One region of the Martinezella sp. CNPSo 3795 genome, then DNA from elsewhere that is predicted to be linked to it. Evidence: riboswitches for the same ligand, from Rfam matches in the RefSeq annotation. Region 1 holds a riboswitch; each other region holds the start of a gene.
The links. Region 1 has a riboswitch for FMN ahead of ribB (3,4-dihydroxy-2-butanone-4-phosphate synthase). Riboswitches for the same ligand answer to the same signal wherever they lie in the genome.
Positions count from the first base shown of each region.

Region 1 (7,919 bases):
CCCAGCGGCCGCATGATATAGGCGACGCCAAAGGTCGCGAATGAGGCGATGGCGGCCGTTTGCGGGTCTTCCGCCGAAAAGAATATCTTCGGGAAAATGAGCGCTGCTGCCGTACCGTAGACGAAGAAATCGTAATATTCGACGGCGCTTCCCAACCAGCTCGCAAGAGCCGCGCGCTTGGGTGTTTTATGTTCGATTTGTCTTTTCATGGTCGTTCCTCCCCAGAGCATTCGGATGTCGAGAACATATCGCAACCGTGCGCATCCGGCCTCCGCCTGCACCCGCTTGCAAGGACATCCCAGATCATCCTGACAGTCTTCGATGCTGCACGATGCGGCACCCTCACTCCTCGTTAACAATAATGTACGAACTAGTTCGTTTTGTAAAGCGCCGCCAGCCTGCCATCCCGCAGCACGTTATTGCGAGCAATAGAAACAATGCGTTGAAGCAGCTTATTACGTCACAGCCTGAGGGCGGCGAAGGTCTTCCAGTCGGGCTGAGCGCGCCTGCAGAGGCCCCATCGTTATTCGTTGAAGATCTTGAAGGTCAGGCAATATCAGCCGGACCAAGGACAGTTCCCTCTCGCCTAGTACATGTCAATGATCGGGCGAGTACGGCACGCCCTCGATCATCCCGCGACCCGCAGCTTACCGGCCGGCCTCGTTGCCATCTGCCAGCGGCACGAACAAACCAAGCTTGACGTCACGCAGCACCACATTCGTATGCATGCGCCGGATCTGCGGATTTTCCGCCATGATCACGGCGGCGATGTCGTCATAATGCTCGACATCCCTGGCGGTGACGATCGCAATGAGATCGACGGCGCCCGTGACGTAATAGACCTGCTGGATATGATCCTGCTTTTCCGCCCAAAGGCGGAACTTGGCAAGCGCATCGTAATTGTCCCGCTCGATCTCCATACCGACAATGAACACCATTGGAGTTCCGGTAGCCTTGCGGTCGACGACCGCGATTTCCGCCTTGATGATACCGTCCTCCCGCAACCGTTTCAGGCGTCGTTGCACAGCCGAAGTCGAAAGGCCGACCTCCTCCGCGATCGCTTCGGCGGTGAGCTGGCAATTGCGCTGGACGATATCGAGAATATCGCGATCAAAGCGATCCAGATTTTCCATTTCCGCTCCTTTCGGCATCGATGAAATTAGGCGACGACATCTCTGTTCCATCATAAAAGATGCACAAGAAATACATTTTTGCTTTTTATATGCAAAATAATCGGAAATTGCGCGCAAATTCCGCTCTCCTTCGCGATATTCTCCGCAAATTGTTTTTCATCGGAATTCTATATGACAGAGCTGCCCTCCCAGGCTCTTCGCGTGGAAGATCTCCACAAGAGCTTTGGGTCACATCAGGTCCTCAAGGGCGTTTCAACGACCGCCCATCAAGGGGACGTGATTTCCATCATCGGCTCGTCCGGTTCCGGGAAAAGCACGTTCCTGCGGTGCATAAACCTGCTTGAAATGCCCGATCGCGGCCGCATCGTCGTCAACGGCGAGGAAGTCGCGCTAAGGCAGGGACGCCGCGGACAGATGCAGCCGAAAAGCTGGCGGCAGATCGAATGGATGCGCAGCGGATTGGGCATGGTATTTCAGAGCTTCAATCTCTGGGCGCACATGACCGTTCTCGAAAACATCATCGAGGCTCCGGTGCATGTCCTCGGCGTCCCCCGTCGCGAGGCAATCGAGAAGGCAGAGGTTCTTCTCAATAAAGTCGGGCTTTACGATAAACGCGACGCCTATCCGGCCTTTCTCTCCGGGGGACAGCAGCAAAGAGCGGCGATCGCTCGCGCGCTTTGCATCGACCCAGCCGTGATGCTCTTCGACGAACCGACATCGGCGCTCGATCCCGAACTGGTCGGCGAGGTCCTCAAGGTCATCCGCGACCTCGCGGAAGAGGGCCGAACCATGCTGCTGGTCACCCACGAAATGCGCTTTGCCCGCGATGTCTCGAACCACGTTCTCTTCCTGCATCAGGGACGGATCGAGGAGGAAGGGCCGCCAAAGCAGATCTTCGACGCCCCGATCAGCAGCCGATGCCGGGAATTTACCGGCATGCTCACGTCCTGATCCACATCCCATTCGCAGACAACACCATTAGGAGAATCCCTTATATGAGAATGGCTTCCACTCTGTTCGCCGGGCTTGCCCTCGCTCTCTCTTCGATGACGGCGCAGGCCGAGGTTCGCTTCGGCATCATGAACGAATCCTACCCGCCCTTCTTCGCCAAGGATGCCTCCGGCAAATGGCAGGGCTGGGAAATCGATATGATGGACGCCGTTTGTGAGCAGATGAAAGAGAAATGCTCGATCGTCGAGCTTTCCTGGGACGGCCTCATTCCGGCGCTTCAGAGCAAGAAGTTCGATGTGATCTGGTCGTCGATGTCGAACACGGCGGAGCGTTCGAAGATCATCGATTTCACCGACAAATATTATAACACGCCCAGCACGCTGATCGGCCCGAAGGACCAGAAGACCGGAGCGACGGCAGACGATGTCAAGGGCAAGACCATCGGCATCCAGGTGTCGACGATCCAGTCGGAATATTACAAGAAGTACTTCGCCAAGGTTGCAGACGAAAAGACCTACCAAATGCTCGACGAGGCGTTTCAGGACCTCGCTGCAGGCCGCATCGACTACGTCTTCGGCGATTCCCTTGCGCTTGATGCCTTCCTCAAGAGCGACAGCGGCAAGGATTGCTGCGCCAAGATGGGCGATGTCGCCGACGACAAGGAAGTCCTCGGAGCCGGCGTTTCCGGCGGTTTGCGCAAGGAAGACACCGAGCTCAAGGCTAAGCTCAACGCAGCGATCGCCGCGGTGCGCGCCAGCGGCAAATACGACGAGATCACCAAGAAGTATTTCAGCTTCGATATCTACGGCGCCAAGTAAACGATCGCAACGATGGCGACCTCTCCTCAGGGCATTCTGGACCTGCTCTCCCCCTATCCTCCGGGCTGGGGTGGAGTACTCTTGACCGGGGCCGCCTCCACGGTCGCCATCTCCGCCGGCGCTTTTCTGATCGGCCTTCTGCTCGGTACGGGCGGCGCGCTCGGCAAGCTCTCCGGCATCAGGCCGCTCCGGCTGCTGCTCGAACTCTATACGACCGCCGTCCGCGCGATCCCCGAGCTGATCCTGATCGTCGGGCTCTATTACGCAGGGATGGACGGCCTCAATCGGCTCCTCATTGCGCTCAATCTGCCGGCATTCGAATTGAATGGCTTCGCTGTCGCGGTCGCCGTGCTTGGCTTCGTGCAGGGCGCCTATATGACGGAAGTCCTGCGCGGCGCGATCCTGGCGATCCCTGTCGGCCAGATCGAGGCGGCAAAGGCATTCGGCATGGGCGCACGCCTGCGTTTCCGTCGCATCATCTTACCCGCCCTGCTGCCGAATGCCCTTCCCGGTCTTGCCAATCTATGGATGTCGGTCACCAAGGACAGCGCTCTCGTCGCCGTCGTCGGCTACCAGGAACTGGCTCTCGCCACGCGGCTCGCTGGCGCTAGCACCAAGCACTATTTCATCTTTTTCCTGGCTTCCGCCCTCATTTATCTCGCTCTCACGCTCGTCTCGAACGCCCTCTTCAACCTGCTGGAGCGGCGTGTACGCCGCGGCCAGCCGAAGCTTGCCTGAGGGGTGCCGGCATGACCTTCTCATGGATATCCGCCTATTGGCCGCTTCTGTTGACGGGAGCCGTGCAAACGCTGTCGCTGCTTGTGATTTCCGTCGTCTTCGGCTTCGTCATCGCGATCGGCCTCGCCTTTTCCCAGGTCAGCGGCGGCCCCATCCTGCGAAGCCTTGCGCGTGGCTACTGCACCTTCTTTCGGGGCACGCCGCTGCTGATACAGCTCTGGCTGCTCTACTACGGCGTCGGCTCTCTTCTGCCGATGATCCCGGGAATCCGCCAAAGCCTGTTCTGGCCGATCCTACGTGAAGGTTTCTTCTTCGCGGCCGTCAGCTTCACGCTGAATTACGCGGCCTATGAGGCGGAGGTTTTGCGCGGCGCATTGCTTGCCGTCCCGAAAGGCGAGCTGGAAGCCGGCCGCGCATTCGGCATGCGCCCCCTGACGCTGACGCGGCGCATCTGGCTACCGCGAGCCATTCGCATCGCATTGCCGACGATCGGGGGCGAAATCGTCATGCAGTTGAAGGCAACGCCACTCGCCTTCACCGTCACCGTGATGGACCTCTATGCCGTTGCCACCAAGGTTCGTCAGGACACCCTGCTGGTCTACGAGCCTCTGATCGTCGTCACCGTCTTCTATCTCGTCATCACAGCCATCATCGCGCGAAGCTTCCGGTTCCTGGAAGCGCAGGTGCCGGTGCGGCGCTAACCCCGGCATGAAGGAGAGATCAAACCTCTCCGCAGATCCGAGCCATTCTGGAGATCCCATTCATGAGCAAACCCTTGATCCTCGACGGCGGCATGAGCCGCGAACTGCTGCGTCTCGGCGCGGAACTGAAGCAGCCGGAATGGTCGGCGCTCGCGCTGGTCGATTCACCGGAGATTGTCCGGCAGGTGCATGACGAATTCATCGCTGCCGGTTCGGATGTCGTTACGACCAACAGCTACGCGCTCGTACCCTTCCACATTGGCGAGGAACGGTTCTGGAAGGAAGGGCCTGATCTCATCGCTCTTTCCGGACGGCTGGCGCGCGACGCCGCCGATGCGAGCAAGGATCGAAAAATCCTGGTCGCAGGCTCCCTGCCTCCGATCTTCGGATCGTACGAACCCCAGAATTTCGATCCCTCACGCGTTCAGGACTACCTCAAGGTTCTGGTCGAAAACCTCGATCCTTACGTCGATGTCTGGCTCGGGGAAACCCTCAGCTTGATCGCGGAGGGAGGGGCGGTTCGGACAGCGGTCGCTGAAAGCGGCAAACCGTTCTGGATCTCCTTCACGCTTGCGGATGACGCCGCGCAAAGGCATGGCGCCTCGCCTAAGCTCCGCTCCGGCGAACTTGTCGAGGACGCGGCTCGGTGGGCAGCATCATCCGGTGCCGAAGCGCTCCTGTTCAACTGCAGCAAACCGGAAGTCATGCGAAAGGCCGTCGATGCGGCAGCGGAGGTTTTCAAGCAGGGCGGCAATAATCTGCGGATCGGCGTCTATGCCAATGCTTTCGAGGGAGAACAAGGCGAGTCGGCCGCCAACGAGGGCCTTCACGCGACCCGTCAGGATCTGAATGACGACGCCTATTCGCGCTTCGCCTGTTCATGGGTCGATGCCGGCGCGACGATGGTCGGTGGTTGCTGCGGGATCGGCGCCGGGCATATTCATCGGCTGAAGAAGGCTCTCCTTCATCCTCAAGGAGCATAGGAGAGCCTTGCGCAAGCATCGATCCGGGCAGGATCAAAATAGGCTGTATCGGAACGATCAGGCAGCCTTGAAGGGAGCGCTTGCGGCCCTGTAGGCAATCAGATCCTCGATCGTCACGAGATGGAGGCCATGCCGCTCGGCAAAGACCTCAAGCTCTGGAAGGCGCGCCATCGTGCCGTCGTCGTTCGCCACTTCGCAGATGACGCCGGCCGGCGAAAGGCCGGCAAGCCGGGCCAGATCCACGGCTGCTTCCGTGTGCCCAGGACGCGACAGGACGCCGTTTGGATGCGCGCGAAGCGGAAAGATATGACCGGGCCGGGCAAATTCCTCAGGACGCGATCCGTCCCTGACGAGGGCTTGAACGGTTGCCGCCCTGTCGGCGGCGGATATTCCGGTCGTGGTTTCCGGAATGTAGTCGACGGAAACGGTGAAGGCGGTCTTGAGGACTTCCGTGTTGCGCGGCACCATCAACGGAATATCGAGCTCGTCGAGCCTCTCGCCCTCCATCGGAACGCAGATGAGACCACGGGCATGGTTCATCATGAACGCGATCGCCTGCGGTGTGACCGCTTCCGCGGCGATCACCAGATCGCCTTCGTTTTCGCGGTCACGATCATCGACAACCACGATGATCTCGCCCCGCGCAATCGCAGCGATCGCATCTTCAATTTTCGAAATTGCCATTTTCCTGCCTTTCAAGGGTTGCCGTTCGAAACGGCGTGCATGGCCGGTCAAAGCCACCATTTTCCCTTGGGCGAACAAGCATGTGAACGCCGCCACGACGCGGCGTCTGCTGCGTTGCTCTCTTCCATCCGGACTATACCGTCGGCTCCGGCATCTCACCGGATCTGCTGACCCTTCCGAAAGCTCGGAAGGCGCTCGCGGGCTCGAGGAAACTCCCCATACCGCCGGTGGGGAATTACACCCCGCCCTGAGAACAATTGAAAGATAAGGGATCAATGCCTCGTTCCGCAAGAGGCTTTGATCGCCAAAACGTCGAGAATCCGATCCGCTCAATGAACGCACCGTTCCTCGTTGTCGAACTACGACATGATCAAACCGCCATCGACATTGATCGTCTGGCCCGTGATATAGGCCGCATCGTCGCTGGCCAGGAAAGTGACGAGACCGGCGACATCTTCGCCCGATCCGGCCCGTTTCATCGGAATGCCCTGGACCCATTCCTTCATGAGTTCGCCGGGGCCGTAATTGCCCAAAAGCTTCCCCCAAGCCTGGTCGTTATAGGCCCACATGTCGGTTTCGATGATGCCTGGGCAAAAAGCGTTCACTGTGATGCCTTCGGTCGCGACTTCCTTGGCAAGGCTCTGGGTAATGCCGACGACGCCCATCTTCGATGCCGCATAATGCGGCGTGTAGATGAAGCCGTCCCGCGCCTGGCCGGAAGCGGTATTGATGATGCGGCCGCCGCGGCCATGTTTGCGCATGCGGGCAATCGCCTCCTGGGCGCAGAGGAAGACACCTTTGGTATTGACCGCCATGACCTTGTCCCATTCGCCCTCGGTCATGTCCTCGACGCGGGCGATGGTGATGACACCGGCATTCTGGATGGAAACATCGACGGCACCGAAGGCCACCTCAGCCGCCTCGTAGAGCCCCTTCACACTGGCCTTGTCGGTCACGTCACCGATGAAGGAAATCGCCTTCCCGCCGTCAGCCTTGATCGCATCGGCGACCGCATGGACGGAATCCTCATTGGCCGAGACTACGAGATTGGCGCCCTCACGCGCGAACCGTCTGGCGATCGCGGCCCCGATGCCGCGGCTCGCGCCGGTGATGACCACGGTCTTGTTTTCGAAACGCTGCATTTCCTATTCCTTTCGCGGTGACAGCCACGCCAGGCGCCGGCTCAAGGGGCCGAGCGCCCGCCTGTTGCTGGCGACTTCAAACGGCGGCCGAGATAATCCCGGCAAACTCCGATGCCTTCAGGGATGCGCCCCCGACCAGGGCACCATCGACGTTGCGAACGCCGAAGATTGCCCTTGCGTTCGATGCTTTGACCGAGCCGCCATAGAGGATCCTGACATCCTTCCCCTCTTCTCCCAGCCGCTTTTCAAGCGCCTGACGGATGGACGAATGCATCTCCTCGATCTGCTCCAGGGTCGGAACTAGCCCTGTTCCGATCGCCCACACTGGTTCATAGGCGATCACCGTGTTCGAACTGGTTGCGGTGTTGGGAATTGATGCTTCTAGCTGGGCACGAACCACTTCGATCGCCCTGCCCTCGTCCCGTTCCGCACGTGTCTCCCCGACGCAAATGATGCTCGTCAGCCTGGTCTCATGGACCGCGACAGCCTTGGCCGCAACTGCGCCGTCCGTCTCCCTATAGGCCGAGCGCCGCTCGGAATGTCCCAGAATGACGAAACGAGCGCCGATTTCGGCGAGCATCTCGGCGGAAACATCTCCGGTATAGGCGCCTGAGGTCCGCGCGTGACAATCCTGTGCCCCAATGGCAATCCCTGATCGTCGCACCCGTTCGACCGCTTTCTCGACCAGCGTTAAGGGCGGGCAGACGACGATGTCACACGCCGCGTCGTCCGTTATTCCCTTCAGCGCCTCGATCTCGGCCAGGGAGGA
Region 1 covers NZ_JBXSOQ010000002.1:669,022-676,940, reverse strand. Annotated here, with positions in the region: gene AC13QY_RS08000 (MFS transporter) at 1-209, opposite strand, end outside; gene AC13QY_RS07995 (Lrp/AsnC family transcriptional regulator) at 648-1,133, opposite strand; gene AC13QY_RS07990 (ABC transporter ATP-binding protein) at 1,305-2,084, shown strand; gene AC13QY_RS07985 (transporter substrate-binding domain-containing protein) at 2,129-2,902, shown strand; gene AC13QY_RS07980 (ABC transporter permease) at 2,915-3,640, shown strand; gene AC13QY_RS07975 (ABC transporter permease) at 3,652-4,341, shown strand; gene AC13QY_RS07970 (homocysteine S-methyltransferase family protein) at 4,404-5,324, shown strand; gene ribB (3,4-dihydroxy-2-butanone-4-phosphate synthase) at 5,382-6,008, opposite strand; FMN riboswitch at 6,121-6,267, opposite strand; gene AC13QY_RS07960 (glucose 1-dehydrogenase) at 6,368-7,150, opposite strand; gene tpiA (triose-phosphate isomerase) at 7,227-7,919, opposite strand, start outside.

Region 2 (7,919 bases), on a different contig from region 1:
GATGAAGTCGCCGGATATCAGCACATTGGAATACAGGCGACTTACATATTGGAAGATCAAATGTCGTTCCGCTATGCCGATGAGGTCGTCGAACTGAAGCCATCCGATACCTTGGTTATTCGACGGCCGCGGCATCCATGGACGTGAAAGCCTGCGTCAGGCACCAGCCGAGTATTCGTTTATATTTAGCCTGCGAAACTGACCTGATTTTCATGACATTAAAATATTTTCAAACGAATTGAACCGCCCGAGATGCCCCGTTATCCATTTAGCGAACGATGGAAGCACCCGCAGTATGAGCTGCGCAACCGGGACATGGGAATGAACAAGTTAATCCGGCAGCCGCCGATCATTGATGCATCCGATATCAAAAAAGTCGGCTTCATTGGACCCGAGGGGACCTGGACACATCAAGCGACACTTGAGCTCTTCAGCAACGGCCCTGGACTGGTACCCTTTAAGGATGGCCTCTTCGAGGCGTACGCATCGGGAATGGTTGACGCTATCTGTGCACCGGTTACGACCTCTCTAGTCGGGACCACTCCATATCTCGATCAAATTCTTGCTCTCCCCTCGGTTACGGTTATTGCGGAATATCCCCGTTTGTTAAGCTACAGCCTGATCGCGAGCAAAGACGCCACTTTCTCGTCGATAACAAAGGTGCTCGGTCATCCCGTGGCTCTGGAAGAGGTCAGGGCTTGGATCGACGAGAACATGCCGGGAGTGGAGCGTGAGAGCCGCCTGGGCACTGTCGCTTATATCGCCGAGGAGAATTCACCAAAGCTTGCAGCTTTCGGGCCGGGCCTAGGCGCAAAACTTTACGACCTCCAGGAACTCCGCACCGGTATCGAAGCGGGTCTCCACAACGTTACGCGTTGGTGGGTTCTTGGCAAAGATATCGCCCGGCCGACCGGCTTCGACAGAACGACGATTGTGCTTCGTAGCGACGAAGCGTCGATCAGCTCGCAGCTTGCGACCTTTGTGAATTCCGGGCTGTCCATCCTCAATATCTACGAGCGCCCTACGCGCGAACGGTTGGACATCCATCAATACGTGATTGATTTCGCCGGACACGTTGAGGCTGAATCACAGCTTGCGCAGTTAGTATTGAGGGATGATATCCGCATGTTGGGGTCCTATCCCAGAAGATACTAGCTGTCCTCCGGTAGCTACTACAAAATGCGTTGGTAGCGGCATGAAATGTCGAAGAATATTGAAATGAGAAATTTGTGTTCATGAACGATCAATCGCGTGGACCATGGAAGAGCTTTGAAACGGTGGAATTCGCCACCATGGAATGGCCGACTGGTTCAACCACCGACGACTTCTGAAGTCCATCGCGAATACACCGCCAGCCGAAGCTGAAGAGCGGTACTACGTTGGACGAAGCAGCCGTGGCCGCATAGCTTAGGCAAAATGGCCTCCGCCAAACACGCTGCGGTTCAGTACGCAGATCAGGCCGCGCATGATTCATCATGGGATCGCTTCTGAAGTGACCAGTTCCGATGCGATGACGAGGTCGCCCTCGTTCTCTCTGTGGCGGTTGCCGGCGACGAGGATGATCTCACCACGACCGATAGCGGCGATTGCATCTTCAATTAGGGAAAATGCCATTTCTCTGCCTTTAAAGGGTTAGCCCCAAACCGCGCCGTACATGGATCATGACGAGCCACCACTTAGCCTTGGCGAACAAGCATTCGAACGCTGTAGCTGCGCAGCGCCTTTGTGCGTGCTCTCTTCCATCCGGATTATACCATCGTCTCCGGCATTTTATCGGATCTGCTAACCTCCCCGGGTGCTGCCGGAAGCGCTCGCGGGTTCCGGATCTTCCCGATACCGCCGGCGGGGAATCGCTTCCCGCCCTGAGAACGATATCAGCAAAGGAGACAAATGGCGGAGTTCTCAAGCGCCCGTTCTCCCAATTGCGAATGAAACAGCGGCCGCTGCGTGAGGAAATGTGGACTAGGAAACGCAGAAGGCATCCGCGATTGCCAGGAAGCTGGCCGCTTTCAAGCTCGCACCTCCGACAAGAGCACCACTTACATTCTCGCAGGTAATGATTTCGCGGGCGTTCTCCGCCTTGACGGATCCGCCGTAAAGCAACCGCGTCTTCGGGCCGTGGTCGGCAAACTGTGCATCCAACCAATTCCGTATAAATTGGTGCACGCCGGCAATTTCGTCGACTGTCGGAGTCTTGCCACTCCCTATTGCCCACACTGGCTCATACGCTACGACGAAGTCGCCCTGCCCCGCCTCCGAAGGCAGAGAAGCTGTCAACTGCTCCGAGAGAACTTGGAGCGTACGCCCCTCGTGCATTTCACTTTCGGTCTCTCCGATACAAACGATCGGAGTGACCCCCGCTGACAGTGCCTGGCGGACCTTCCGGCACACAACGGCGCTGGTTTCTGATCTCAGTGTCCGTCGCTCGGAGTGACCAATGATAACCCACTTTGCCCCGCAATTGGCGAGCATGGCCGCGGAGACGTCTCCCGTGAATGCGCCTGTCTGTTCGTCGCTGCAGTCCTGCGCGCCGATTTCGAGCAGCGACGTGGCGACGCCCTCTACAGCGGAGCGAACCAAGGTCAGAGGCGGGCAGATGACCATGTCGACGAAAAGAGACAAATCCACACTTCTCGATGCCGTCTGAGCGAGTTCGTCCAGCGACGAGATCATTCCGTTCATCTTCCAATTGCCGACGAGCAGCGGCCGGACACGGTGTTCCATCTAACTAACCTCATCAATATTGTCGGAAGAGGACACGCAGAAGCACTCGGCGGTAGCCAGGTTATCTTCGACGGTGCCCGTTTCGAGAATGAAGAATGTTGGCTGGCGAACAAGCCTCGCCAGTCCATTGGGCCGAATCCTTGAATCAGTCCTTCAAGCGTCCCACGAAGTCGCGGACAACCTTCCACGAGCGGGCCACCGACGGATGGCTCACACGCTCCTTCGTCGAGTGCAGGTGCTGCAGTTCGGTTCCAATGCCCACCGTATCCAGTCCAGGGATGCGGTTGACGAAAAAGCCGAGCTCGAGGCTGCAGGAGGATACAAGAACTTCTGGTTCGCGACCGTGGACAGTCTTGAAAGCTGCTACGGCTGCGGGAACAGATTTCGAATTCGGGGTCGGCGGAAACTCCGGGGCGTCCAGTCCGAACTGCTTGAACTCCGTTCTGCCGCCGGCCATCTCGGCCAGCTCACGCATGCGTTCAAAGATGTCGTGCTTTCGCGAGGACACACCCGCCGTAATCGTGCAGGTGAAAGTCAATCCGTCGTCGGTCGCACGCACGGTCCCGAGGTTGCTTGAACTCTCCACGAGGCCGTCGATGGACCTGCTCATGCTGATGACGCCATTGGGCAGAAGAGCCGCAATGCGGCCGACACGGCGGGTTGCTGTCTGCGAATAGATCCGGGATGAAAGTTCTGCGTCAGTTACAGTGACCTTCAGACCCGGGTCGGCGACCAAGAACTCGCTCTTGAGCGTCGCTTCAAGCTCCTTGATAGCATCCAGAATTGCAGCTTTATCGGCTTGCTGAACCACGAGCACGAGTTCGCCATGTGCTGGGATGACGTTGTTCTGGGCCCCACCCTCAAAGCGGCCAATCCGGACATCGTACGTCTTCGCCAGTGAGTTGAGGATGCGCGCCAGAACCACAATGCCGTTGGCTCGCTCGAGGTGGATGTCAAATTCGCAATGTCCTCCGAGCAGCCCGCCGATGCTGAGCGAGAGTGCCTGCGTGTTCGGGGGAGTGGTCACCCATTCAGCATTGACATCGATGGTGCAGGAAATGTCGCCCGCGCAACCCGCAAGGATCTGCTCGTCGGTCACCCAGTTGAAGTCGACCATCCGAGTGCCCTCGAGCTGGGAGACGTCGAACTCGGATGCGCCGACCTTGCCCATCTCCTCCATGACGGTCATTACGGCTTCCAATGGAGGATGGGGAATATCCTTGGAGTCCAGTAACGCTAGGATGAAGGAGCAACCAATGCCGTTGTCAGCGCCGAGGGACGTCCGGTCCGCACGGATATAGTCGCCGTCGACAATCAGCTTGATGCCGTCCTTCGTGAAGTCGTGCTCGACCCCCGGGTCCTTCTCGCATACCATGTCCATGTGGCCGTGAAGAATGAGTGCCGGCGCGTTTTCATAGCCGGGAGTGCCAGGTTTCTTAACAAGTACGTTGTACATCTTGTCCTGATACGCTTCGAGAGACCGCTCTCTAGCGAAATTCACGATGTAGTCGCTGACCTGCTTCTCGTTTTGCGAACCGCGCGGGATCGCAGAAAGAGCGGCGAAATGATTGAACACTTCCTTGGGTTCAAGCTCTTCGAAAGTAGTCACGGAAATCTCCCGTCTAGGCTTGTTATTTCACGAATTTGAGTTTGGTGCGGTCGATCGTCAGAATCACTGCAAGGATGACGACCAGGCCGTATACGATCTGCTGGTAACGCGGATCGATGCCGACCACAGAGCTGCCAACCGGGATGAGTGCGATGATCATGGATCCAACGATGACGTTGAGCGCGCTACCGACGCCACCAGTCAGGGCCACGCCGCCACAGATCGTCGCCGCGATGGACGGCAGGAGCAGACCCACACCGAGCCCGGACGCGGAAGCGGTTCCCTGCTGCGCAGTCAGGACGATCCCAGCGAGGGCCGCGAACGCGCCGGAGATCGTGAACACCGCCACTGTCACGGCGGCGGTCGGGACTCCGGACATGATCGAGGCCCGCTCATTGAGGCCCATTGCCTTCACAAAGGTGCCGAAACGGGTCCAGCGCATCACAGCCCATGCCACGACGGCAAGCAAGAGGCCGATGAAGACGGCAGCGGAGTATCCGCCAATCTGGAAGCTGTCGAGCCAGTCGATGATTTCGCCATTTGCGGAGACGTACACAGTAGTCTCTTTTGCGATCACAAGCGAAAGCGATTGCCAGACACCGATAGCACCAAGCGTGACGGCGAACGATGGTACCTGAAAGTAGTTGATGACCATGCCGTTGGCGAACCCGGCTGCTGCACCGATGCCGATCGTGGCGATCGGAGCGAACATGCCGAGCGGTTCCAGGAGCTGGGCGACCGAGACCGAAGCGAGCACCGCCACAGTCGCACTCGAGAGATCGATGCGGCCGAGCTGGATTACGCCGAACTGGCCCAAGCCTAGCAACAGGATCGGAATTGCCTGGTAGGCGAGGATCTCAAGACCTACGCCGCCAACAAAAGTCGGCTGAAAGATAGAGATGATGCCAAGAAGGATCAGCAGCACGGCGAGTGGCGCGAACGCCTTGAGATTTGCGGAGCCGATCTTGGCTTTCGACATGTCCGCGGGCGAGTTCACCTGGGTAACCTCCATTGTCATATCATTTTCCCCACAAGTTCGGCATGGGTCGGGATCGAACCAGAGTTGAGGTCGAACGTGGCGGTGATCTCACCATCGCGCATAACGGTGATGGTATCAGCCAGAGAAATCGCTTCTTCTAGCGTGTCAGCGATCAACAGCACTGCGGCGCCCTTTTCGCATGCTGCGAAAACCTGCTTACTGACGTCCTCGCGCGCACCGGGATCGATGCCTCGGGTAGGATGGTCGAGGATGAGCAAGGAAAGCTTCGGATCCTCGAGCCACTTCGCAAGGACTACCTTCTGCTGATTGCCGCCGCTGAGGGAAGCGATGTCCGCGTCCGGAATTGGAGGCCGGATGCTCAGCTTCGAAATCCATTCCTTGGTCTTTTCACGCCGAGCACCCGGATTAACGAAGATCGCGGATGCGTGTTCACCCCGATGCGTCAGCTGGAGGTTCTCGGCAACGGTCATTCCCGCCACCATGCTCTCGACCTTTCGCTCGGAGGGGAGATAAGCGATCCCGCCATAGGCACTTCCCCGCAAGCTTGGTCGCGAAACGACCTTTCCGTTGTATCGGACGGTTCCGGCATCGAACTCTTCGGCGCCGAAGACTGCTCGGCAGACTTCTTCGCGACCAGAATGGTTCGTACCCACGAGAGCATGGATCTCTCCGCTTCGGACCTTCAAAGAGATCCCGGAGAACTTACCCTTTGCCTCAAGGCGTTCGAGATCGAGGACCACCGCGCTGTCGCTAAACGATTTCTTGCGCTCGCGCGAAGTCGTCTCAGCGTGTCGCCCCGTCATCAGCCGGAACAACTCGTCTTCGTTCACCTCACTTGTTAAACGCTCGCCGACCACTTCGCCATTCCGCATCACACAGATCCGGTCGCAGAACTTCATCACCTCGTCGAGGCGATGGGACACGAAGATAACGGACCCGATTTCCTTCAGACGCCTGACTTCGTGCTCGAGCTGCTGGATATCGTTGTCTTCAAGAACAGACGTCGGCTCGTCGAGGACAATGATCGGTTGCACGCCCGGCTGCCTAGTAATCTGAAGGGCCTTGGCGATTTCGACCATCTGCCGATCGGCAAAAGACAGGTCTTCCACCTTCGATTTCGGGTCAATTGTCGAGCCGATGCGCTCCAGGATTTCCGCGGCGTCGTCGTTGATCTTGCGCCAGTTGTAGATGCCGAAGCGAACCTTGCCGTCTTTGTTGCCTGACATTGTTGCGCGGGTCGATATCAGGATGTTTTCCGCGACCGAAAGGTTGGTGACGAGAGACTGCTCCTGATGGACGACGCCAATGCCCGCGGAGGCCGCGGCAGCAGGGTTGGTGAATGTCCGCTTCTGTCCGCCGACGAGAATATCACCTGTGTCCGGCTGGTAGGTGCCAGAAAGAACCTTGAGCAGGCTAGACTTCCCCGCGCCGTTCTCACCAATCAGGCCGACCACTTCATTGGCTCTGATGCTGAGGCTGACATTGTTCAGCGCCCTCACCGGGCCGAAGCTCTTCGACACGTTGCGAAGAGAGAATGGAACTGTCCCCTGCATGGCCGATCTCCTACTTGACGATCCGCAGACGCGAACGCTGGTTGAATGCGGTGGCGACCACGGCGACTACGATGACGAGGCCCGAGACCGCACGCTGGAAGACAGGGCTCACTCCCATGAGGATGAGGCCATTGTTGATTACGACCACGAGCAGTACCCCGCAGATAGAGTTGATGACACCACCCTTGCCTCCGGAAAGCAAAGTCCCGCCGATGACGACAGCGGCGATCGTCTGGAAGAGCTGGCCACTGCCGAGGTCGACGACGCCGACGCCAAGTCGGCTGCTGCCGATCACGCCCGCCAGGGCGCTGCAGAAGCCCGCGAGTGCAAAGACGTAGACCTTGTATCGGTTGACCGGGACCGCATTCAGCGACGCGATGCTTTCATCGGCGCCGATCGCATAGGTGAAGCGTCCCATCGACGTGTTGTCGCTAACGAACTTGGCGACTAGCACAAAAACCACGGCGACAACAAAAGCGTTTGACACGCCGAGCGGCGAAGCGCTCGCCCAGGAGCGCGTCAGGTCGCCGGATAGCTGTGGAACGGAGTCGCCGAAAAGGACGGTCGCGATACCAAGGCCGATGAACCAGGTTCCTAGAGACACCATGAATGACGGGACACGGAACACGGTGTGAATGAGGCCAGTAAGCAGCCCCATCACGGTTCCCGCGAGAAGCGCGATCAATGGCGCTCCTATTCCGAGATCCAGCGAGTTGACGCTATTACCCGAAAGAAGAACGAAAATCAGGGCAGCGGTTGCCATCACTCCTTCGATCGAGAGGTCGATGCATCCCATCAGAATGACGAATGACGCTCCCATCGCGAGAATGAGCGGGATCGAAGCCTGGTCGGTGATGGCCCGGAAGTTCTCCCACGTAAGGAAGGTGGATGGCCTTAGAACCGACAGGATGACGATCACAACCGCGAGAGCGACGAGAGGGCCCAGCCATTCCTTCCTCGCTTTCCTCAAGCTGTGCTTGGATCCGGCGGACACCAGAGCACCGTGGCCATTGGATATGAGATTATCGGAGCG
Region 2 covers NZ_JBXSOQ010000010.1:48,653-56,571, reverse strand. Annotated here, with positions in the region: gene AC13QY_RS24075 (prephenate dehydratase) at 322-1,155, shown strand; partial or broken gene AC13QY_RS24070 (IS3 family transposase) at 1,251-1,406, shown strand; gene AC13QY_RS24065 (3,4-dihydroxy-2-butanone-4-phosphate synthase) at 1,474-1,614, opposite strand; FMN riboswitch at 1,728-1,874, opposite strand; gene tpiA (triose-phosphate isomerase) at 1,963-2,724, opposite strand; gene pepD (beta-Ala-His dipeptidase) at 2,870-4,333, opposite strand; gene AC13QY_RS24050 (ABC transporter permease) at 4,356-5,351, opposite strand; gene AC13QY_RS24045 (sugar ABC transporter ATP-binding protein) at 5,348-6,886, opposite strand; gene AC13QY_RS24040 (ABC transporter permease) at 6,897-7,919, opposite strand, start outside.
Region 2: linked by a shared signal. The riboswitch ahead of AC13QY_RS24065 (3,4-dihydroxy-2-butanone-4-phosphate synthase) and the one ahead of ribB (3,4-dihydroxy-2-butanone-4-phosphate synthase) in region 1 are both predicted to bind FMN.

Region 3 (7,919 bases), on a different contig from region 1:
AGCGTATCTGATATGGAGACGATCGACCGAAAGGGCGGCAGCGCGCTCTGGCATCAGATCGGCGAGATCCTGGCGGCCGATATTGCCGCCGGGACTTTCGCGCCCGGAGAGAAATTGCCGACCGAGCCCGAGCTGATGCGGCGGTTCGGCGTCAGCCGTTTCACCGTGCGGCAGGCGCTGGGGCACTTGGAGCAGCGTGGATTGGTCCGCGCCGAACAGGGGCGGGGAACCTTCGTTCATAGGGGCGTGCTCGACTATACGCTGTCGAAACGCACCCGCTTCCACAAAAATCTGATCGAGCAAGGTTTCGAACCGGGCGGCGAGCTGCTCGTTCACGAGATCGTGCCGGCGACCGAACGCGTCGCGGCCCATTTAAAGATCGCAATCGGCGCGTCGGTCATCCATCGTCGCGGTGTCATGACGGCCGACGGTATTCCAGTGGAATTGGGGGATTCCTATTATCCGGCCGAACGTTTTCCCGATTTCGATCAGGCTAGATTGAGGCATCCGACAATCTCGGCAGCGCTCGCCAGCTATGGCGTCACCGACTATGAGCGCTTGTCGACGGAGATCGAGGCGCGCATGCCGACGGCCGACGAGGCGCGGATCCTGCGCCAGCCGAAATCCGCGCCGTTGCTGGTGACGCGCAAGGTGGATGCGGATACCGACGGAGTGCCGATCACCTATTCGGAATCGGTCTGGCCGGCCGAGCGCACTACATTCAATCTCGATCTGCGGTGAGAGCGCCGGAGAGCCCTTGAGGCTCTTCGCGAGCTTGAACTAGCGGTGGGAGAGGATATTGACCACCTTGCCGAAGGGGTCGCGGACGTAGAAGCGGCGGACACCCCACGGCTCGTCCGTCAGGTCATACAATATGCCGAAGCCCATGGAGGTGGCGCGCTGATAAAGCGTATCGACATCGTCGACTTCGATGGAAAGGTCGGGGACGAGCGTTCCCGAACCGCCCTCGCTGGCGACGCTGATCTGCGGCACTGTTGCCGCTTCAGAGGCGAAGGTCAGGATCCAGCCGTGATCCATGACGATGTCGAGGCCGAGCAGGTCGTGGTAGAAAAGACGGGCCGTGGCGGGATCGGCGGCGGACAGGTTCGGGATGATGCGTAGGACGGTCACTGACGTTTCTCCCTTGTGATGTGGAGGCGAGCTCTAGCCGCGCCTCCACGATGCTGGTTCAGACCGTGACGGCCGGCAGCAACTTGGCGCGCTCCGCCAGGATGTGGCGGCAGGCGCTGGCGACTTCCCGGCCCTTGATGATGAAATGTTCCTTGAAGAACTGGATGTGGGCTTCCGACTCCTGGAAGTGATGCGGGGTCAGGACTGCCGACAGGATCGGCACGCCGGTGTCCAGCTGGACGCGCATCATAGCATCAAGAACCGTATTGGCGACAAATTCATGGCGATAGATGCCACCGTCGACAACGAAAGCGGTGGCAACGATTGCGGAATAACGGCCGTTGCGGGCGAGCGTCTGAGCATGCAGCGGAATTTCCAAGGCGCCGGGCACGTCGAAGATATCGATCGGCGATGCACCTTCCGTCGTCTGCCATTCGGCAACGAAGGAGTCGACCGAGCGATCGACGATATCGGCATGCCAGCGAGCCCGAATGATCGCGACGCGGCTCGGCTGGGTAGAAATCGAAATGGTCATGAATTTTGCCTTTCAAGGGTTGTTGTCAAATATCCCTTGGGCGAACACGCAACATCGCGGCATCCCTCGCGCGGAGGAGGTGCGATCCTGCTTGCTCTCTTCCATCCGGACTATACCGTCGGCTCCGGCATCTCACCGGATCTGCTGACCCTTCCGAAAGCTCGGAAGGCGCTCGCGGGCTCGAGGAAACTCCCCATACCGCCGGTGGGGAATTGCACCCCGCCCTGAGAACGTCCGGACTATAAATGCTTTCTCTCATGAAAATCAAAGAAAAACGCCGGGCTTCTGACCCGGCGTCCGCGAATAATTTTCCAAAATGACCCTGCGACGCAGGGTGCTTTCTCAATCCTGAATCACGAGCAGATCGGAGGAGGCGAAGCGCAGCGTCACCTTCTCGCCGACGCTCGGAGGCATCATCCCGGGGCTGTTGAACATGTCGAAGGAAATCGTGTTGCCAGCAACGTTCATGCGGGTGCGAATGACCGAACCCAGGAAGTGTGCCGAAGAGACTTCGCCCGTGAGAGCGGTATCGCCTTTGGCTGATTCCGCCAGCGAACCGGCTTCCGGACGCAGGGCAAGCGATACGGTATCGCCTGGCTTGTAGGCCGTCACCGACTGCTTCAGGGTCACGCCCTGATCGCCGATCATGATGCGGTTGCTATCGGGATCGACGACCTTGCCTTCGATCAGGTTCAGCGTACCGACGAAGGAAGCGACGAAGCGGGTTGCCGGCGTGTTGTAAATCTCGAAAGGCGTGCCGATCTGATCGGCGCGACCGGCATTCATGACGACGATGCGATCCGAGATCGACAGGGCTTCTTCCTGGTCGTGGGTCACGAAAACGGTGGTGATGCCGAGCTGCTGCTGGATGGCGCGGATTTCTTCGCGCAGCGAGATGCGGATCTTCGCGTCGAGCGCCGAAAGCGGCTCGTCGAGCAGCAGCACCTGCGGCTTGACGGCGATAGCGCGGGCGAGCGCCACGCGCTGCTGCTGGCCGCCGGACATCTGATAGGGATAGCGGCCGGCGAGATGATCGAGCTTGATGAGAGCCAGCATCTCCTTGACGCGCTTATCGATGTCGGGCTTTGCCATGCCGGCCACCTTGAGGCCGAAAGCGACGTTGTCGTGCACCGTCATGTTCGGGAACAGCGCGTAGGCCTGGAACACCATGCCGATATTCCGCTGGTTCGGTTTTAACGCCCGCTGATCCTTGCCGTTGATCGACAGGGTGCCGGCGGTCGGCGTTTCGAAACCGGCGATCATGCGCAGCACGGTCGTCTTGCCGCAGCCCGATGGTCCAAGGAAGGAGATGAATTCTCCCTTCTCGATTTGCATATTGAAATCGTGAACGACCTGAACTTCGCCGAATGATTTCTTGATGTGGGTGAGTTCGAGAAAAGCCATGGTGAGAAGCCTTACGCCTTAACCGGAGCCAGTTTTGAGAAGCGGGAAACGAGCTGCAGCAGACCCATGCTAAGCCAGGTGACAGCAAGCGCAATGATGGCGAGCGCCGAGGATTGATAAGCCTGGTTGGCGCCGACGAGCTGCATGTAAGGGCCGAAAGCCGGACGATTGAGCAGCGAGGCCATCGTGAATTCGCCCATGACGATCGCCAGCGTGATGAATGCGCCGGAGAGGACGCCGCTCATGACATTGGGGAAAATGCAGCGGAGCATGATGGTTGTCCACTTCGCGCCAAGGCTTTCTGCGGCTTCCGTCAGGGTGCCGACATCGATCGTGCGCATCGCCGTGTCGACTGAACGATACATATAGGGGAGCGCCAAGACAATATAGGAGCAGACAAGAAGGAAGTTCGTCGTCTGCTCGAAGCCTGTCAAAGGCAGGATCGATGACGAATTGTAGAGGCGCAGATAGCCGAAGACGATGACGATGGCGGGGATGACCAGCGGCATCAGCGTGATGAACTCGACGATCGGGCGTATTTGGGGCAAACGGAGGCGCACCCAATAAGCCGTAGGCACCACGATCAACATGCCGAAGATGATGGTCAGCAAGGCCATGAGCATCGAATAGCCGAACGCATACAGGAAGTGAGCGTCCGAAACGACTGATGCATAGGCGTCAAAACTATAGGCGTCGCGACGCATGCGCAGTGAGAATTCCAGCGTACCGATGAGCGGAACGATGAAATAGATAGCGCCGATGACAACAGCGATCCAGGCAAAGAATTTTTGCAGCTTCATTTCTGCCACCGTTCCGCGCGAATACGCATGATGATGTAGATCACATTGGAAATGCCAGTGATGACGATCATGCCGAGCGCCATTGCATAGCCGAGATTGGCGTTGTGCAGCACGTCGCCGCGGATTTGCGCGTAGAGCTGGATCGGGATGATGTTCAGCGAGCTGCCCGTCAGCGCGATGGCCGTTGCGATGGCGCCGAAGGCGTTGGCAAACAGCAGCAGCGTCGTGCCAAGCAGGCTCGGCCAGAGAATGGGGAGCGCCACCATGAGCCAATATTGTCTCGTGGTCGCCCCGAGGATGGATGCGGCTTCACGCCATTCCTTTTTCATGCCGTCCAGCGCCGGCGTGATAATCAGCACCATCAGCGGAATCTGGAAGTACATATAGGTGATGGTCAAGCCGACGAAGCTGTAGAGATTGAAGCCTGTGGAATAGAGATTGAAACCCAACCAATCCCTCATCAGCAGCGTGACGAGGCCCAGGCGACCGATCGTGGCGATGAACGCAAAAGCCAGTGGTACGCCGGCGAAATTTGAGGCGACACCGGAAAAGGTAAGGAAGGCATGGCGCACCCAGGCCGGAAGTCCGCCCATGACCAGCGCCCAGGCCAGATAAAAGCCGATCAACGCGCCGCCGAGCGCCGAGGCGACCGAAACCCTGATGCTGATCCAATAGGAGTCCAAGATGGATTTCGTGAACAGATCGCCGATGTTCTTCAGCGTCAGGCCGCCGTCCGGCGTCAGAAAAGCGCCAGCGATCAGATAGATTGTCGGCAAAATCAGAAACAGCAGCGCGAAGATCAGGAAGGGCGCTATGCCCAGCCAGTCAACGACCACGCGTTTGTTGATCAAGGGCGTGGTGCTGATGGTCGATGTTGTCACGGTGCTCATGATTGGCCCAATCCGCGGCGTCAAAAAACGGAAAACCTCCCCGCCGAAGCGGGGAGGCCAAGTCAGTTGTGATTACTGCACGTTCGAACCGACGACGGAATCCCACTTCGTGGTGATGGCGGTCTTGCCGGCATCCTGTTCTTCTAGCGTCGGGAAGACGGCCTTTTCATAGGCGGCAGCCGGCGGCAGCTTGTCGAGAAGTTCCTGCGGAACCTTCTTATTCTTCGCCAGGTCGTTGAAGCGGATCGGGTGGCAATAGCCCTTCAGCCAGCCGATCTGGCCTTCGTCGGAATAGAGGAATTCCATCCAGAGCTTGGCAGCGTTCGGATGCGGAGCGAAAGCCGAGATCGCCTGGACGTAGACACCAGCGATAACGCCGGAAGCCGGAACAGTGACGTCGACCGGCGGGTTGCCGTTCAGGCTGTCGCGCCAGGAGAGACCGTTGTAGTCCCAGGCGACGACGATCGGGGTTGCACCCTGAGCCAGCGAGGCGGACTTGCCGATGACCGGAACGAAGTTGCCGGCCTTGTTGAGCTTCGCGAAGTAATCGAGACCGGCGGCGCCGATCTTGGCGGCGTCCTTTTCGCCGGCTGCGAGGCCGGCGGCGTAGACGGCCTGAACTGCCTGGTTCGACGTGCGCGGGTCACCAGCGAGCGAAACGGTGTTGGCATATTCCGGCTTCAGGAGGTCAGCCCAGTCCTTCGGCGGGTTCTTCACGACGTCCTTATTGGTGACGAAAGAGAGAACACCGTAGTAGTCGCCGTACCAGTAGCCTTCGGCATCCTTGGCGCTGTCCGGAATGGAATCCCAGGTGGAAACCTTGTACGGCTGCAGCAGGCCTTCCTTCTTGGCCGTCGGGCCGAAAGAGAGACCGACGTCGATCACGTCGGGAGCCTGCGGGCCGGTGTTGCCCTTGTTGGCGCGGATTGCCTCGACTTCATCGCCCGAACCGGCATCCGGATTCAGTTCGTTGACTTCGATGCCGTATTTCGCCTTGAACGCAGCGATCAGGTCGCCATAACCGCACCAGTTGTGGGGCAGGGCGATCGTGGTCAGCGTGCCTTCCTTCTTAGCGGCAGCGATGAGATCGGCGCTCGGTTCTGCGGCCGCGATAGCCGTCGAAGCGACGAGCATCGCCGTAGAAATTGTCAGAAGACGATGAATTTTCGAGATCACTGCATTTCCTCCTTTTGGGTTTTCAGTGTCTGGCGTTGCTGTTAATGACGTTACATGAAGGTTGTGTGACGACTTCAAAGTGTTGCGTTTGCTGAAAACGCAGTCGATTTTTGCTTCTAATCGACAAGTATGACAGTCGCTGTATTTCACACCCTTCACGGACCGTTATTTTCTGTTTTCATTCCCCTTCAACTTAGCTTGCGAAACAGCTTGGTTTGCTCGAAAAGACCTTCCAGTGTCTTCATACGCTCGCTTGTCTCGTCCCATGTCGAGCTTTGTACAGCTTCGATCAGGGCTTCGACGATGAAGAGGGTGACAACCGATGAATCCCAGGCGGACGGCGCCTCGATCTGCACGCGGAACGTGTATTTCGCATGCTTGGCGGCGGGCGTTGCCCACTGGTCGGTGAAGACGATGATTTCCGCGCCACGCCGGCGGGCGGCGGCGGCCAGATTGACCATTTCCTGCTCGTAACGCCTGATATCGAATATGACGAGCAGATCGCCCGGATTCATGTTCAGGACATATTGCGGCCAGGTGCTGGAATTGGAGGAGAGCAGCGTCGTGTTGGGGCGGATGACCTGCATATGGGTGAAGAAATACTCGGCAAGCGCCCCTGTAATGCGCCCGCCCACGAAATAAAGGCCGCGTTTTCTTTCCGACAGCAGCGCGGCAACGCCATCGAAGGTCGCCACGTCGATATCCGACAGGGTCTGTCGCAGGTTGCCCATGATGGCGTCGGCGAAACGATTGAGGATATGCGTGCCTGGCGCGTTGGATGCCCAGCGATCGTGCTTCGTCAGGGGGTTGGAGATCGTTGCCTCGACTTCTTGATGAAGATGGGCCTGGAAGTCCGGATAGCCTTTGTATCCGAGTTTCTGCACCATGCGTGCGACTGTCGGGGTCGAAACCCGCGCATTCTCGGCGACGGTGGTAATGCTGCCCAACCCGGAAACGGGATAATTGTCGAGCAGGCTCTTGGCGAGCTGCTTTTCGGCGCGCGTCAGCGTGTCAAAGCGCGCATTGATTACGTCTGAAACTGTTTTCGACGCATTGTTCACTCGATTTTAGCTCCCCGGAACGGTCTGATGCCGCTTTCCTTGCAGGATATAACAACGCTGTCACATTTCGAGTCAATGTCACAAATGAAGAAATAATTTCAGTTTCCAGTTGACAGCGGCGAAAACCTGAAGAATTCTTTTCTTATAAACATTTTGTTAATCGGCAATGGGGCGTCTCCGATGCTCGCGCAGCAAGGTATTTTGACGAAGGCAGACGGCGATTGCGTTGCGGTCGAAAGACCGGACGGAAGCAGTGCGGTTTTGCTCGTCTGTGAGCATGCCTCCCGCGCGCTTCCAGAACGGTTCGGCGACCTCGGGCTTTCCGTTGAGGCGCTTTCCAGCCATATCGCGTGGGATCCGGGCGCACTCGCGGTTGCAAGGGGAATTTCCGCCGGCTTGAATGCCACCTTGGTTTTTCAGCGCTTCTCCCGGCTGATCTATGATTGCAACAGGCCCCCCGAAAGCGCCGGTGCCATGCCGGAGACGAGCGAGATCTATACGATCCCTGGAAATCAGCACTTGGGCGAGGCGGATAGAAAAGCGCGTACGGAAGGGCTCTACATCCCGTTTCACGATCGCATTCGGGCGCTCTTGAAGGAGCGGGCGGCGCGCGGACAAAAAACCGTGATCGTGACAATCCATAGCTTCACGCCGGTCTATAATGGCAAGCCGCGGGCAGTGGAGCTTGGCATTCTGCATGATGAAGACCGTTGGCTGGCCGATCGCATGCTTGATGCAGCAGCTGAGGCACCGCTCTATCAGACAGAGCGCAATCAGCCTTACGGTCCTCAAGACGGTGTCACCCATACGTTGAAGCTGCATGGGCTCGCCAATGGTCTGCATAACGTAATGATCGAGGTCCGCAACGACCTCATTCGAGATGACGTCGGTCAAGGGGTCATGGCCGATTATCTGACGGGGC
Region 3 covers NZ_JBXSOQ010000004.1:22,895-30,813, forward strand. Annotated here, with positions in the region: gene AC13QY_RS13490 (class I SAM-dependent methyltransferase) at 1-11, shown strand, start outside; gene phnF (phosphonate metabolism transcriptional regulator PhnF) at 13-741, shown strand; gene AC13QY_RS13500 (VOC family protein) at 781-1,131, opposite strand; gene AC13QY_RS13505 (6,7-dimethyl-8-ribityllumazine synthase) at 1,190-1,666, opposite strand; FMN riboswitch at 1,756-1,902, opposite strand; gene AC13QY_RS13510 (ABC transporter ATP-binding protein) at 2,009-3,070, opposite strand; gene AC13QY_RS13515 (ABC transporter permease) at 3,082-3,870, opposite strand; gene AC13QY_RS13520 (ABC transporter permease) at 3,867-4,760, opposite strand; gene AC13QY_RS13525 (ABC transporter substrate-binding protein) at 4,833-5,936, opposite strand; gene AC13QY_RS13530 (MurR/RpiR family transcriptional regulator) at 6,125-6,997, opposite strand; gene AC13QY_RS13535 (N-formylglutamate amidohydrolase) at 7,178-7,919, shown strand, end outside.
Region 3: linked by a shared signal. The riboswitch ahead of AC13QY_RS13505 (6,7-dimethyl-8-ribityllumazine synthase) and the one ahead of ribB (3,4-dihydroxy-2-butanone-4-phosphate synthase) in region 1 are both predicted to bind FMN.